Regions from separate parts of the Micromonospora sp. NPDC005194 genome, predicted to be linked through region 1. Evidence: riboswitches for the same ligand, from Rfam matches in the RefSeq annotation. Region 1 holds a riboswitch; the other holds the start of a gene.
The links. A riboswitch is a leader RNA that binds a small molecule or an ion and turns the genes downstream of it on or off. The one in region 1 is predicted to bind S-adenosylmethionine.
Positions count from the first base shown of each region.

Region 1 (7,016 bases):
GCCGGCATCGCCGCGCTCAGGGCGCGGTGGGCTCTACGCCCCACACGTGGGGCAGCTCGACAGGCGCTGCGGGCAGCTCGACAGGCTGTACGGCCACCTCGGCTGGCGGTACGTTCTGGGCGGGAGCGCTCCCACACGGGCGATATGTTCCGAGCGGGGATCTTCCCACTAGCAAGGAATTTATTAACTTCGATACATTCATGTCCCACCATTGAAGAGATCTGTCCCCTTCGATGGAGGTCTCCATGAACGTCTCTCGGCTCGGCGGGCCGACCCTGTCCCTGTTCCGCATCGTGACCGGCCTGCTGTTCATGCTGCACGGCCTGTCCTCGATCTTCGGGTTGTTCGGCGGCAACCCGATGACCGGCTCGGCGATACCGTTCGGCTCCTGGCCGGGCTGGTGGGCCGCGCTGATCCAACTGATCTGCGGCGCGCTGGTGCTGGCCGGGCTCTTCACCCGGCCCGCCGCGCTTCTCGCCTCCGGCTCGATGGCGTACGCCTATTTCGTGGTCCATCAGCCCGAAGACCTGCTTCCGCTGCGCAACGGCGGTGAGCTGTCGGCGCTTTTCTGCTGGTCGTTCCTTCTGGTCGCGGCGCTCGGCTCGGGCCCCTGGGCGCTCGACGCGCTGTTCGCCCGGCGTCGCGCCGACGCTCCACCGGCCTCGGTGACCGACCCCGCCCCGGTTTCCGCCTGACCGCACCCGTACCGCGCGTCGCCGGAGCCTCGACGAGGCGGCTCCGGCGACGCGCGCCCGTTCGAGGTCGGTCGAGGTCGGTCGAGGGTCGTTCGAGGTCGGTCGGATCGGGCGAAGGCGGCGGCGTCAGGCCGGAGGGCGAGGCGCGAGGACCGCGTCCAGCAGGCCGGGGTAGAGCTTGTCCACCTCGTCGCGGCGCAGTCGGACCAGGCGGCTCGTGCCGGCGGCACGGGTCCGGGTCAGGCCGGCCTCGCGCAGCACCTTGAGGTGGTGACTGCGGGTCGCCTTCGAGACGCCGAAGTCGAAGCTGCCGCACGCGGCCTCGCCACCCTCGGCGAGCGCCCGCACGATCTGTAGCCGCACGTCGTCGGCGAGTGCGGCCAGCACGGCGGTGACCGGTACGACGGTCAGGTCGGGTTCGTGCGGCTCCATGTGACCAGTGTAACCCTTGTTCGACAACTCTCGAACAACACCCTATGGTCGGTGTCGTTGGTTCGAAAATACTCGAACAAGGGAGCTGCCGATGCGATCCCGCGCCGCCGCCTATCCGCTGCTCGCCGTGCTCGCCTGGGGCGCGATGTTCCCGATCCTGGCCAGCGCGCTGAGCCGGGTCGATCCGCTCAACCTGACCACCGCCCGCTACCTGTTCGCCACAGTCATCCTGGTCGCCATCCTGCTGGTCCGCGAGGGCCCCGCAGCGCTGCGGCTCGGCGGTCGGGGAGTCGAGGTGGTGGTGCTCGGCGTCGTCGGCTTCGCCGGCTTCAACCTGCTCACCAACCTGGCGCTCGAACACGCCGCCCCGCAGCAGATCTCCCTCTTCGTGGCCACCACGCCGGTCATCACCCAGCTGGTCCGGTGGGCCCGGGACGGCGTACGACCGAAGCCGCTCCTGCTGGCCCTCTCCCTGGTGGCGCTCCTCGGAGTCGGCCTGGTGATCACCCGCGGGAGCCTTGTCGGGTTCGGCCAGTTCGGTCTCGGCGGGCTCATGATGATCGGCGCGGTGCTCGGCTGGGGCATCTACACCCACGGCGCCAGCCGGTTCGGCGCCTGGTCGCCGCTGCGCTTCACCACGCTGACCGCGCTCGCCGGCACGGCCGCCATGCTGGCCGCGAGCATCGGCGCCGACGCCGTCGGGTGGCAGCACGCGCCGGCCGCCGCCGACCTCGTGGCGGTCACCCCACAGTTGGCGTACGCCGTGATCGTCGCCGCCGTCGTCGCGGTGCTGGCGTGGAACACCGGCGTGCAGCGGCTGGGCGCGGCCAACGCCGCCCTGTTCATGAACCTGGTCCCGGTGACCACCTTCGTCGTGCAGATCGCCCGCGGCTACCGGCCGGAGGCGATCGAGCTGGTCGGCGCCGCGATCACCATCGCCGCCCTGGTCGCCGCGAACCTCGCCACCAGGGCACGGACCCGGTCGTCGTCCCTGCCGCGACCCACCGCGGTCACCGACCCGGCCGCGGTGGTCGACCCGGTGGCGGTGGCCGCCCGCTGACCCACTCCCTGGGATACCCGGTGGAGGCGACAGGCAACGTTGCCTAGACTCGACGGCACAACTGCATACCTCATCCAGAGGGGCTGAGGGATACGGCCCGACGACGCCCCGGCAACCACCCCGCGCGCTCACCGCTGAGCGACCCGCGGGGCAGGTGCCAATTCCGTCCCCGCCGCACCGTGCGATGCGGGGAAAGATGAGAGGACTCTCGACATGACGTCGACGCTCGCCGCCTCCGGCATCGACACCTCCGCCAGCCCCGCCCGCGCCCTGGTCTGTCGCGCCTGTTCGGCCCGCTACCCGCTCGCCGCCCAGCACGCCTGCTACGAGTGTTTCGGCCCTCTCGAAGTGGACTACGACACCGCGGCCCTGGCCACGGTCACCCGGGAGCAGATCGAGGCGGGCCCGAAGAACATCTGGCGGTACGCCGCGCTGCTGCCCGCCGGCCAGGACCCGGCCACCCGGGTCACCCTCGACCCGGGGCTGACCCCGCTGGTGGCGGCCCCGCACCTCGCCGCCGAGCTGGGCATCACCGCACCGCTGTGGGTCAAGGACGACAGCGCCAACCCGACCCACTCGTTCAAGGACCGGGTCGTCTCGGTGGCGCTGACCGCCGCGAAGGCACTCGGCTTCACCCGGTTCGCCTGCGCGTCGACCGGCAACCTGGCCAACTCGGTGGCCGCGCACGCCGCCCGCGCCGGTGTGCCCTCGGTGGTCTTCATCCCCAGTGACCTGGAGCAGGGCAAGGTCATCACCACCGCCGTGTACGGCGGCGAACTGGTCGCCATCGACGGTTCGTACGACGACGTCAACCGGCTCTGCGGTGAGCTTGTGGAGACCGACGAATTCGAGGACACGGCGTTCGTCAACGTGAACGTCCGGCCGTACTACGCGGAGGGCTCCAAGACCCTCGGCTACGAGGTGGCCGAGCAGCTCGGCTGGCGCATCCCGGCCCAGGTGGTCATCCCGATGGCCAGCGGTGAGCTGCTCACCAAGATTGACAAGGCGTTCTCCGAACTGGTCGAGATCGGCCTGGTCGAGGCGCCGGCCGGCGGCTGGAAGGTCTTCGGGGCCCAGTCGGCCGGCTGCAACCCGATCGCCGCCGCGCTGCACGCCGACACGGACACGATCACCCCGGTCAAGCCCACCGGCATCGCCAAGTCGCTCAACATCGGCGACCCGGCCGCCGGCCTCTACGCCCTGGAGGCGGTCCGCCGCACCGGCGGTTGGATGGAGTATGCCGACGACGACGAGATCCGCGCCGGCATCCGCCAGCTCGCACGCACCACAGGCGTCTTCGCCGAGACGGCGGGCGGGGTGACCGCGGCGGTGCTGCGCAAGCTGGTCGAGTCCGGGCGGCTCGACCCGACGGCCGAGACTGTCGTGTTCAACACCGGCGAGGGCCTGAAGACCATCGACGCGGTGGCCAGTCAGGTCGGCCCGACCCACCACATCAAGCCCAGCCTTCGCGCCGCCCGCGACGCCGGCCTCCTCGGCTGACTCTGGGGCCGCGCCGGGCCCACCGGCCAGTAACTGGGTTTTCGCTGTGAGTATGGAAAACCCGCCGGTCTGGACTTGACGGCAGGAACCGGACGGCGCAAGATGCTCCGTGCGGGAGGGCATTTCGCCGGAGACTTTTGAAGTTCTTGCGACCCAACGCCGGAGGCGTTGTGCGAGTGTCCCTCCCGACCACGTCCGATGGGGCCAGCGAATAATTCGCTGGCCCCATCGCTTTTCCGCCTGTCAGGCTCCCCGGCATGAGCATCACCATCACGTCGTTCGACGGCGCCGACCGGGCCGCGGTCGACGAGGCGTACCGGGTCGGGGTGGCGGCCAACGAGGTCGACCTTCCGGACTTCCCGCCCTTCTGCCGGCGTCGCTTCGACGCGCTGTTCCACACGCCGGCACCCGGCACCCGATCGCTCTGGGCGCTGGCCCGGCTGGACGGTGTGCCGGCCGGGTACCTCCAGCTCGACCTGCCGCAGCTCGACAACACCGACAACGCCACCGCCGAGCTGACGGTGCGTCCCGAGCTGCGGCGGCGCGGCGTCGGCCGGGCACTGCACGAGTACGGGGTGCGTCTGCTGCGCCAGCACGGCCGCAAGCGGGTGGTCGCGATGACCGTCCGCGCGCTGCCCGGCGGTGCGGCCCGTTCCGGGGCGGGCGACGCGTTCGCCGCCTCGACCGGGGCGCAGTCCGCCCTGGCCGAGGTGCGACGCCGGCTGGAGATCGCCGACATCGACCGGGTCGCCCTGCGGGCGGCGCTCGCCGAGGCCAAGCCGCGGGCGGAGGGCTACCGGTCGGTCTGCTGGCAGGGCACCACGCCGCAGGAGTACGTGGCGGACATCGCCTACCTGGACAGCCGGCTGTTGATGGACGCGCCGATGGGTGACGTGCAGTGGGAACCGGAGCAGGTGGACGCCGAGCGCATCCGGGGCAACGAGCGCGCGTTGGACGCCCGGGGCCGGCGGCGCTACCACCTCGGGATGCGGCACGAAGCGTCCGGTCGGTTGGTCGCCTGGACCCTGCTCGACGTGGGCGCCTCCGCCGACTGGCACGCCTTCCAGCAGATCACCATCGTCGACCCGGCCCACCGTGGGCACCGCCTGGGCCTGATCGCCAAGGCGGAGAACCTGCACCACCTGCTCACCCACGAGCCGGCGGTACGCGTCATCGACACCTGGAACGCGGCCAGCAACAGCTACATGGTGGCCATCAACGAGCAGCTCGGCTTCCGCCCGGTGGACGCCTGGAACAACTGGCAGCTCACCCTCTGACGGGTATCGGCGCTACTGCTCGCGGACCTGGCTCAGGCATGAACCTCTGTCTGGCATCCGCCCCTACTGCTCGCGGACCTGGCTGTTGCATGATGGCTGGCATGACGGAGACCCCGCATCCCCTGTACGACAGGCACGCCGACACCCTCAACCGAGCGCTGACCGCGATCACGGAGCGGGGCTACTGGTCCGCCTATCCCGAGTCCCCCAGCCCCCGCGTGTACGGCGAAACCGCCGCCGCCGACGGCAAGGCCGCCTTCGAGGCGTACCTCGGCGGTGATTTTCCGCTCGACCAGCCGGGCGCCGGCGAGCGGATCGCCACCGAGACGAGCCCGTTCGGGGTCGAGCTGGCGGTGCGTTACCCGCACGCCGGCACCGACGAGCTGATCGCCGCCGCCTCCGCCGCGCTCCCGGTCTGGCGCGACGCCGGCCCGCAGGCCCGCGTGGGCGTCTGCCTGGAGATCCTGGACCGGCTGCACAAGCACATCTTCGAGCTGGCCAACGCGGTGCAGTTCACCAGCGGGCAGGCGTTCGTGATGGCCTTCCAGGCCGGCGGCGCGCACGCGCTGGACCGGGCGCTGGAGGCGCTGGCGTACGCGTACGCCGAGATGACCCGGCACCCCGGCACGGCCGGCTGGGAGAAGGCCGCCGGCAAGGGCGACCCGCTGCGGATGACCAAGACGTTCCACGTGGTCCCGCGTGGGGTGGCGTTGGTGATCGGCTGCAACACCTTCCCGACCTGGAACTCGTACCCCGGGCTGTTCGCCTCGCTGGTCACCGGCAACCCGGTGATCGTCAAGCCGCACCCGCGCGCGGTACTGCCGCTGGCCGTCACGGTGAAGTACGCCCGGGAGGTGCTCGCCGAGGCCGGCTTCGACCCGAACCTGATCATGCTGGCGGCCGAGGCGCCCGGTGAGAAGCTCGCCAGCGACCTGGCCCTGCACCGGTCCGTCAAGATCGTCGACTTCACCGGCTCCACCGAGTACGGCGACTGGCTGGAGACGCACGCCCGGCAGGCGTCGGTCTACACCGAGAAGGCCGGCCTGAACACGGTGGTCATCGACTCCACCGACGACTTCGCCGGCATGTGCCGCAACCTCGGCTTCACGCTGACCCTCTACAGCGGGCAGATGTGCACCACCTCGCAGAACATCCTCATCCCCGCCGGTGGCATCGAGACCGACCAGGGCCACAAGAGCTTCGACGAGGTGGCCGGCGGGATCGCCGCGGCGGTCGGCAAGCTGACCGCCGACCCGGCCCGGGGCGTCGAGCTGACCGGCGCCATCGTCAACGACGGGGTGCTGGACCGGCTGGCCGAGGTCACCAAGGTGGGTGAGCTGGTCCTGGAGTCACGGGCCGTGGCCCACCCGGCGTACGCCGACGCGGTGGTGCGTACCCCGACCATCGTGAAGCTGGGCGCGGACGACGCCGAGACGTACGGCCGGGAGTGGTTCGGGCCGATCTCGTTCGCCATCGCCACCGACTCCACAGCCCACAGCCTGGAACTGCTGCGCCGGACGGTCGGGGAGAAGGGCGCGCTCACGGCGGCGGTCTACTCCACCGACGAGGCGGTGCTGGACGCCACCGAGGCGGTGGCGGTCGAGGTCGGGGTGCACCTGTCCTGCAACCTCACCGGCGGGGTCTTCGTCAACCAGTCGGCGGCGTTCTCCGACTTCCACGGCAGTGGGGCGAACGCGGCGGCCAACTCGGCGCTGACGGACGGGGCGTACGTGGCCAACCGGTTCCGGATCGTGCAGTCGCGGCGTCACGTCTGATCTTTGGTTGCGGTTGGGGGTTTCCGGGGCAGCCCGCCCCGCTCCGGGCGGTCAGGCTTGATCCCTGCGCGGGGCGGGCTGCCCCGGAAACCCTCACGTGGACGCGGTCGTCGCTGACGCGTCCGGCTTTTAGACATCACCGGGGTTCTGCCTTGGGATGGGTTCTCTTGTTTCTAGGCTGTTCGGCGCATCTGTAGTTCGTTCAGGGCGGGGATCGTGGGGTGGGGGACTCGCACGCCGGTGTCGGTGAAGCCCAGCCGCCGGTAGGCCCGGTAGG
Region 1 covers NZ_JBEXIA010000006.1:53,075-60,090, forward strand. The annotation lists gene ABZU53_RS06960 (DoxX family protein) at 246-695, shown strand; gene ABZU53_RS06965 (metalloregulator ArsR/SmtB family transcription factor) at 822-1,127, opposite strand; gene ABZU53_RS06970 (DMT family transporter) at 1,219-2,187, shown strand; SAM riboswitch class I at 2,255-2,390, shown strand; gene thrC (threonine synthase) at 2,401-3,687, shown strand; gene ABZU53_RS06980 (GNAT family N-acetyltransferase) at 3,945-4,964, shown strand; gene paaN (phenylacetic acid degradation protein PaaN) at 5,066-6,739, shown strand; gene ABZU53_RS06990 (GNAT family N-acetyltransferase) at 6,913-7,016, opposite strand, start outside.

Region 2 (7,016 bases), on a different contig from region 1:
AGCGGCACCTGGCGGACGTCAACGACAGCGGTGGGCGTACCGCCGAGGAACGCCGGCTGGACCGCCGACTGCGCCTCGGCGTCCTGGCCCACAAGCGGCGGGAGCTGACCCGGCTGCGCGACAACCGGGAGATCGACGACCTGGTGCTCCAGGAGCTTCAGGCCGCCCTGGACAACGAGGAGATCCGGCTGCTGGGGCGGGGACCCAACGAGTGAACACCCGCCGGTGCGGCCCGGTCCGGGCCTGACGGATTGGTGACACCGCCCGCCACGCGTGCGGGACATTCGGCCACGTCGTCGGCGGGTACGGTAAGAACCGGTTCGGCGTCCGTCGATGTGTTCGGTCCGCGAGGGGGTGCCCATGACCACCGGAGGGAGCGAGGCCGACCTGCGGGCGGTCACCGAGCGGGAGTTCCTCGACGAGCTGGTGGCGGTCACCCGCGAACGCGTCGCCACCGAGTTCCTCTACCTGATGGCGCAGGACGACGCCGTCATCGGCGTCCAGTGGGAGCAGCCCGGCGTGGACCACCTCCGCCGCTACCGGGTGCGTGACGCCTGCCCGCACTGCGTCGTCCTCGCGGGGGTGTTGGCGCTGGCGCCGATGCTGCCGCTGGACGTGCTGCGCGCCGGGCGCACCCGAGGGCAGTACGAGACGGTGCTGCGCACCGGCCGGCTGCCCCACCTGGCGTTCGCCCGTCCGGCCGGTCCGCCCGGCGCGAGCTGGCTGGGGGACTGCCACGCGGTCGACGGTGACCCGCACTCCGCCGCCGACTGCCCGAGGCACGCCGTGGCCTCGCCCACCGGCGACCCGCTGGAGCTGCGCCTCGGGTCGCTGCCCCGGGCCGTCCGGGAGCTGTACCCGCACGACGGCGCCGCGACCGCCGACCTGGCGCAGCGGTTGCGGATCGCCCAGGACTGGCGGACCGACGCGCAGGCGGTGGCGAGCGGCATCCGCGAGGCGGCGGCGACCTGGGCGTTCCTGCGCACCTCCTGCGTGCTGGGCGTGCCGGTGCCCGGCGTCAACGGTCTCGTGCTCACCCTGCCACCGGGCCCGGCCCCGGACGACCGGCCCCTGTCCGAGCTGCACGCCGCGACGGTGCGCGCCGTGCCCACCGGTGGCCCGCTGCCCTACCAGGAGCGGGCCTGCCTGCTGCCGGAGCCGGCGTCGGGTACGCACCGCATGCCGACGTACGCCGGCGCAATGGACCTGACCGCCGCGGCGCCGGTGCGTACGCTGCGGCTGCCGTCGCCCCGCCGGCCGCTGAGCACCACCGGCCGGGGCGTGCTGCTGCTCTACGAGGCCCGGCACGCCATGGGCCGGCACGTCGCGAGCGCGCCGGTGCGCGACGCCGCGTACTGGGATTCCGAAGCGGCGTTGAACGTCTTCGAGTTCACTCTGCTGGAGCGGGTCGCCGGGCGGCACTACCAGGAGGCGGTGGCCGCCTACCTGCAGGCGCTGCGCCGGGAGGGCGACCTGCTCACCCGCCCGCACAAGGTGCTCGACCGGCCCCGGCGCAAGGCGCTCTCGCTGGCGTTCGGCGGGCTGGACGACGAGGAGCTGCACCTGTGGGCGTCGGTCGCGTACCGCAACGCCATCCTGGAGCTGCTCGGCGACCTGAAGGCGTTTGCGGTGCACCTGCGCCTCCAGGCCGGCTGAGCGGTCGTCTCAGAGCACCTGGGCGAGGAAGCGGCGGAGCCGGGGATGCTCGGCGCCCTCGAAGATCCTCTCCGGCGGGCCGGCCTCCAGCACCACACCCCGGTCCATGAAGGCGACGGTGTCGGCGACGTGCCGGGCGAAGCCCATCTCGTGGGTGACCACCACCATCGTCATTCCGGCGGCGGACAGGTCGGCCATCACCCCGAGCACCCCCTTGACCAGTTCCGGGTCGAGCGCCGAGGTGGCCTCGTCGAAGAGCATCACCTCGGGCCGCAGCGCCAGCGCCCGGGCGATCGCCACCCGCTGCTGCTGACCACCGGAGAGCTGCGCCGGCCGGGCATCGGCCTTGCCGGCGAGCCCCACCAGCTCCAACTGGGCGCGGGCGACGGCCACCGCCTCGTCCTCGCCGAGCTTGCGCAGCCGGCGCAGCGCCAGGGTGACGTTGCGCAGCACGCTCATGTGCGGGAAGAGGTTGAACTGCTGGAAGACCATGCCCACCCGCTGGCGCAGCGCGTCCGGATCGTCGCGCAGGACGCTGCGCCCGTCCAGCAGCACGTCGCCGCGGTCGGGCTCGATGAGCCGGTTGAGGGTACGCAGCAGAGTGGACTTGCCCGACCCGGACGGCCCGATCACGCAGGCGGTCCCACCGCGCTGCACGGTCAGGTCGACGCCGCGCAGCACGCGGTTCGGCCCGAAGGCCAGGTGGACGTCGCGCGCCTGGAGGCTGACCGAGGTGGTGGTCGCGGTGGTGGTCATCGCCGGTCTCCTTCCGGGGCCCCGGTCAGCGCCGGGTCGTCCTCGTCCTCGTCGTCGGCGGGTGCGGTGGCCGGCCGGCCGTGGCGCAACCGCCGGTCGATCGCGTTCACGACGTGCGTCAGCGGGACGGTCAACGCCAGGTAGAAGAGTCCGGCGAGCAGCAACGCGGACTCGTTGCCGGTGGTGGCCGCATAGTCCTGCCCGATGCGGAACAGCTCCCGCTGGCTGGCCACCAGGCCGAGGAAGTAGACCAGGCTGGAGTCCTTGATCAGCGCGATGAGCTGGTTGACCCAGGCGGGCAGCACCCGCCGGATGCCCTGCGGGATGATCACCAGCCGCATCGCGTCGGCCCAGGAGAAGCCGAGTGCCCGCGCGCCCTCCAACTGGGCCGCCTCCACCGACTGGATGCCGGAGCGGAAGATCTCCCCGATGTACGCCGCCGCGATCAACGACAGCGCGAGGATGCCCAGCGGGTACGGGTCCGGTCCCCAGACCTGCATGCCGAGCGGTGCCAGCCCGACGCCGATCAGCAGGATCGTCGCCGCGGCCGGCAGCCCTCGGAAGACGTCGGTGTAGACGCGCGCCGGCCAGCGCAGCCACCGGCTGCGGGAGATGCCGGCCACGGCCAGCAGCAGGCCGAACACCGTGCCGAGCAGGGCGGCGGAGACCGCCAGGATCAGCGTGTTGGGCAGCCCGACGGTCAGCATCTCGGGCAGCGCCTCGCGCATCGCGTCGGCGTCGAAGAAGGTCTCCCACAGGGTGCTCAACGGATCCATCGGTCGCCTCTCCTACCGCCCCGCTCGCTCGTCACCGGTTCAGGACGCGGCCGACGCCGACGCCGACGGCGCCGCCACGGTGCCGCTGCCCGGGGTGAAGTCCGCCGGGATCGGGCGGCCCGGGTAGTACTGGGCCTGCAACCGGCTCCAGGTGCCGTCGGCGATCACCTCGTCGAGGCCCTTGTTCAGCGCCTCGCGCAGCTTGTCGCTGCCCTTGGCCACGGCGTACGCGGTCGGCGCCGGGCTGAGCTGCTTGGCCGCCACGGTGATCTTGCCGTTGCTGTCGGCGGCCGACTTCTCGCCGATCTCCGCCGGGGCGATCCACGCGTCGGCGGTGCCCGCCTTGAGCTGGTTGAGCGCGCCGTTGTAGTCCGGCACCCGCACCGGGTCGAGCTGCTTGCCGGTGGCGTAGTCGTCCTGGACGGTGCCCTGCACCACCACGACCCGCTTGCCGGCGAGCTGGTCGAACCCGGTGATCGGCGAGCCGGCCGGCACGTCCAGCCCGAAGTAGCCGAAGTCGTAGCCGTTGCCGAAGTCGACTGTCTTCTTCCGCGCCTCGGTGATCGTGATCGAGGAGCTGCCGACGTCGAACTTGTGGTTGTTGACCTGGGAGAGCAGCGCGGAGAAGTCGGTGCCGACGAACTCGACCTTCAGGCCGAGCTTGCCGGCGACCGCGGTCAGCAGGTCGTTGTCGAAGCCGGTGAACTTACCGTCCTTGAGGTACACGTTCGGTGGGGCGTCGGTCAGCGTGCCGGCACGCAGCACGCCGGCCTGCGCCAGGCCGTACGGGTTGCCAGCGGTGTCGTTCGAGGCGTCGTCGGTGCCGCAGGCGGTCAGCGCGCCGGCAACCACAAGGGCCGCCCCAACGGCAACGGCACGGCTCAAGCCAGAAGAAAATCGCACGGGTGTCTCCAAAAGGGTGTGTCGACCCGGTCGATCATGAAGTTGTTGCCCCGACACGCCGGTCGGGCGGGCAACAACATCATGATCGACGCGAGGGGTGGGGTGGGCGTGGTGCGCCCGGGGGAGGGAGGGGAGGGGAGGGGTTAGCGCGTGGGGCGGTGGTTACACGCCGCGCTGCACATTCGCATCAGGTCCACGTGGCGACGCCGGGTCAGGGGCGGCGTGAGCCGACCGGCCGGTGGCGTGGGGCTGAGAATGCGCATACGGTCTCCCGGGTCTGTTGCTGACCTGGGTGCCAGGCCACGCTTGCGCCGGCGTCCTGCCGGTGCCTGGTCTTCACCCGGGGCACCCCACCGCGGAGGAGGGTTGCCGGCCAGCGAGCCGGGGCTTCGCGCTGGCACTCATGACCTGCGCCGAGGCTAGCAGCTCCCACCTGTGGATCGTCCAGCCGTTATGACCACGCTCACCGCCGGCGCCGGTTCGACCGGCAGGTCAACCGGCGTGCACGTGCGGCCGGCGGCGCGGGTCGGGCTCTTGGCGACGCAGGATCTCCCGGGTGACCGAGGCGATGGCGCCCTGCCCGAACGCCAGGTAGCGCAGGAGGTTGCGACCCGGGCCACCCTCGCTCCATTCGAAGTAGATGTGTGGGCGTCGCCTGCTCCGGTCGCGGATCTCCAACAGCAGGGCGGCGAGCGCGGTGGGCACCGAGGAGCCGGTCAGGCTGAGCACCTGGTAGCTGTCGTGCGCCACGCTGCCGCGCACCGGCAGCTCGGTCTCGAAGTCCGACGGGTCGGTGACGTGGACCTCGACGAAGATGACGTCGCTGTCGTCGGGGAAGTCGTTGTCCGCCATGGTCTGCGCCAGCTTGGCGCGGTATTCGGCCGGGTCGCGGCGGTCCGGCTCGTGCGCGATGAGGCGGATCCGACGGGTGGCACGCTCGTCGATCATCCGGGCGGCGGTCGGATCCAGCTCGACGTGGTCGACTCGCACCTCGTAGGCCCGTACGAGCCGGGACAGCACCGACACCAGGATCATCCCGCCGATGAAACAGGCGGCGATCTTGACGCCGTCGGGGCGTTCCACGACGTTCGCCAGGGTGGTGTAGACGAAGATCAGCGCGATGGCCCCGAAGGCGTACATCCGCCCCCGCTGCCGCCGTCGTCGCGCCGCGAGGGTCACGGCCGTCGCCGCCGAGGTGATCAACACCAGGACCCCGGTGGCGTACGCGCCGCCCTGCGCGTCCACGCTGGCGGAGAAGATCACCGTGATCAGGAATGCCACCGAGGTGAAGACCAGCACCAGCGGCCGGACCGCCCGCGCCCAGGTAGGGGCCATGCCGTAGCGCGGCAGATACCGGGGTACGAGATTGAGCAGCCCGGCCATCGCCGACGCGCCCGCGAACCACAGGATCCCGATCGTGGACAGGTCGTAGACGGTGCCGAAAACGCCGCCGAGGTGCTGGTGCGCCAGGTAGGCCAGGGCCCGGCCGTTCGCCGGCCCGCCCGGTTTGAACGCCTCCGGCGGGATCAGCACGGTGGTGGTCACACTGCTGGTGATCAGGAAGACGCTCATCGTCGCGGCGGCGGTGGTGAGCAGCCGCCGCGCCCCCCGGATCCGGCCCAGCGGCCGGTCCTCCGAGTCCTCGCGATCCCCCCGGATGTGCGGCATCACGGCCACCCCGGTCTCGAAACCGGACAGGCCCAACGCCAGCTTCGGGAACACCAGCAGGGACAGCCCGACCACCAGCAGGGGATCGCCGTGCCCGGTGCTCAGCGCGGTGGTCCAGTCCCCGACCGCGCTCGGGTGGGTCACCACCCGCCACAGCGCGTCGGCGATCACCACCGCGTTCAGCGCCAGGTAGACCGCGACCAGGACGACGGCGATCCCGATGGCCTCGCCGAATCCCTTGAGGAACACCGCGCCCAGCAATGCCACCAGCAGCAGCGTGATGGCCACCTCGTGTCCCTTGAGCCCGCTCGGCCAGAACGGGTTCTCGTCGAGGTGGGCGGTCGCGTCCGCCGCCGAGAGGGTGATGGTGATGATGAAGTCGGTGGCCGCGAAACCGAGCAGCACCAGCACCAACAGCTTGCCCGGCCAGTAGCTCAGCAGGCGTACGAGCATCGCGATCGAGCCCTCACCGTGCGGGCTCTCCACCGCCACCCGCCGGTACACCGGCAGCGCGCCCAGCAGCGTCACCAGCACCAGCACCAGCGTCGCCACCGGCGACAGCGCCCCGGCCGCGAGCGCCGCGATGCCCGGCTGGTAGCCCAGCGTCGAGAAGTAGTCGACACCGGTCAGGCACATCACCTTCCACCACGGGTGGTGCCGATCCTCAGGCGGGCGGCCGCCCGGGCCGGAATGCCGCGCGGCCCGCTCCGTACCGCCGTCGAGCAGCCAACCGCGCAGCCGCCCGGCGCGCCTGTTGCCCTGCACCGGCGCTTCCCCCGTCCTCCGCCCATGGTCACCGCGAGTATCCGCCCGGCCACACGCGCCCGTCCCCAGGTACGCCGAACCCGCCCGTACCGGGTGGGGACGGCCGGCGAGTCGGAGGGTTTCGGGCCGGGGGCAGGGGGGATGCAGCGCCTCCGGCGCGCCTCGCACCGAATCGTCCGGTCGGGCCGGGAGGCCGCCGGATCGGATGCCACCGGGGAAGGAGCGGGTCATGGTCGGCGGCCGTCGCTTCCGCCCGGGTGGTGGCTTCGGCCGTCAGCTCGACGAGCACGAGACCCGCGTCGGCGTGCCGCCGCCGGAGCCGCCCCCGCCCGCCGGTGGCATGGTGGACAGTGCCGTCTACATCCGGGGACACCGGATCGCGTCGCCGGCCGGCCTCGCCGAGACGTACTCCTGCCTACAGGAGCAGGACGACGCGATGGCCTGGATCGGGTTGTACCGGCCCGACATCGACCAGATCTCCTCGCTGGCGCG
Region 2 covers NZ_JBEXIA010000039.1:23,914-30,929, forward strand. The annotation lists gene ABZU53_RS26415 (Na+/H+ antiporter) at 1-215, shown strand, start outside; gene ABZU53_RS26420 (hypothetical protein) at 361-1,656, shown strand; gene ABZU53_RS26425 (amino acid ABC transporter ATP-binding protein) at 1,666-2,412, opposite strand; gene ABZU53_RS26430 (amino acid ABC transporter permease) at 2,409-3,188, opposite strand; gene ABZU53_RS26435 (ABC transporter substrate-binding protein) at 3,228-4,040, opposite strand; SAM riboswitch class IV at 4,389-4,500, opposite strand; gene ABZU53_RS26440 (amino acid transporter) at 4,584-6,524, opposite strand; gene corA (magnesium/cobalt transporter CorA) at 6,754-7,016, shown strand, end outside.
Region 2: linked by a shared signal. The riboswitch ahead of ABZU53_RS26435 (ABC transporter substrate-binding protein) and the one ahead of thrC (threonine synthase) in region 1 are both predicted to bind S-adenosylmethionine.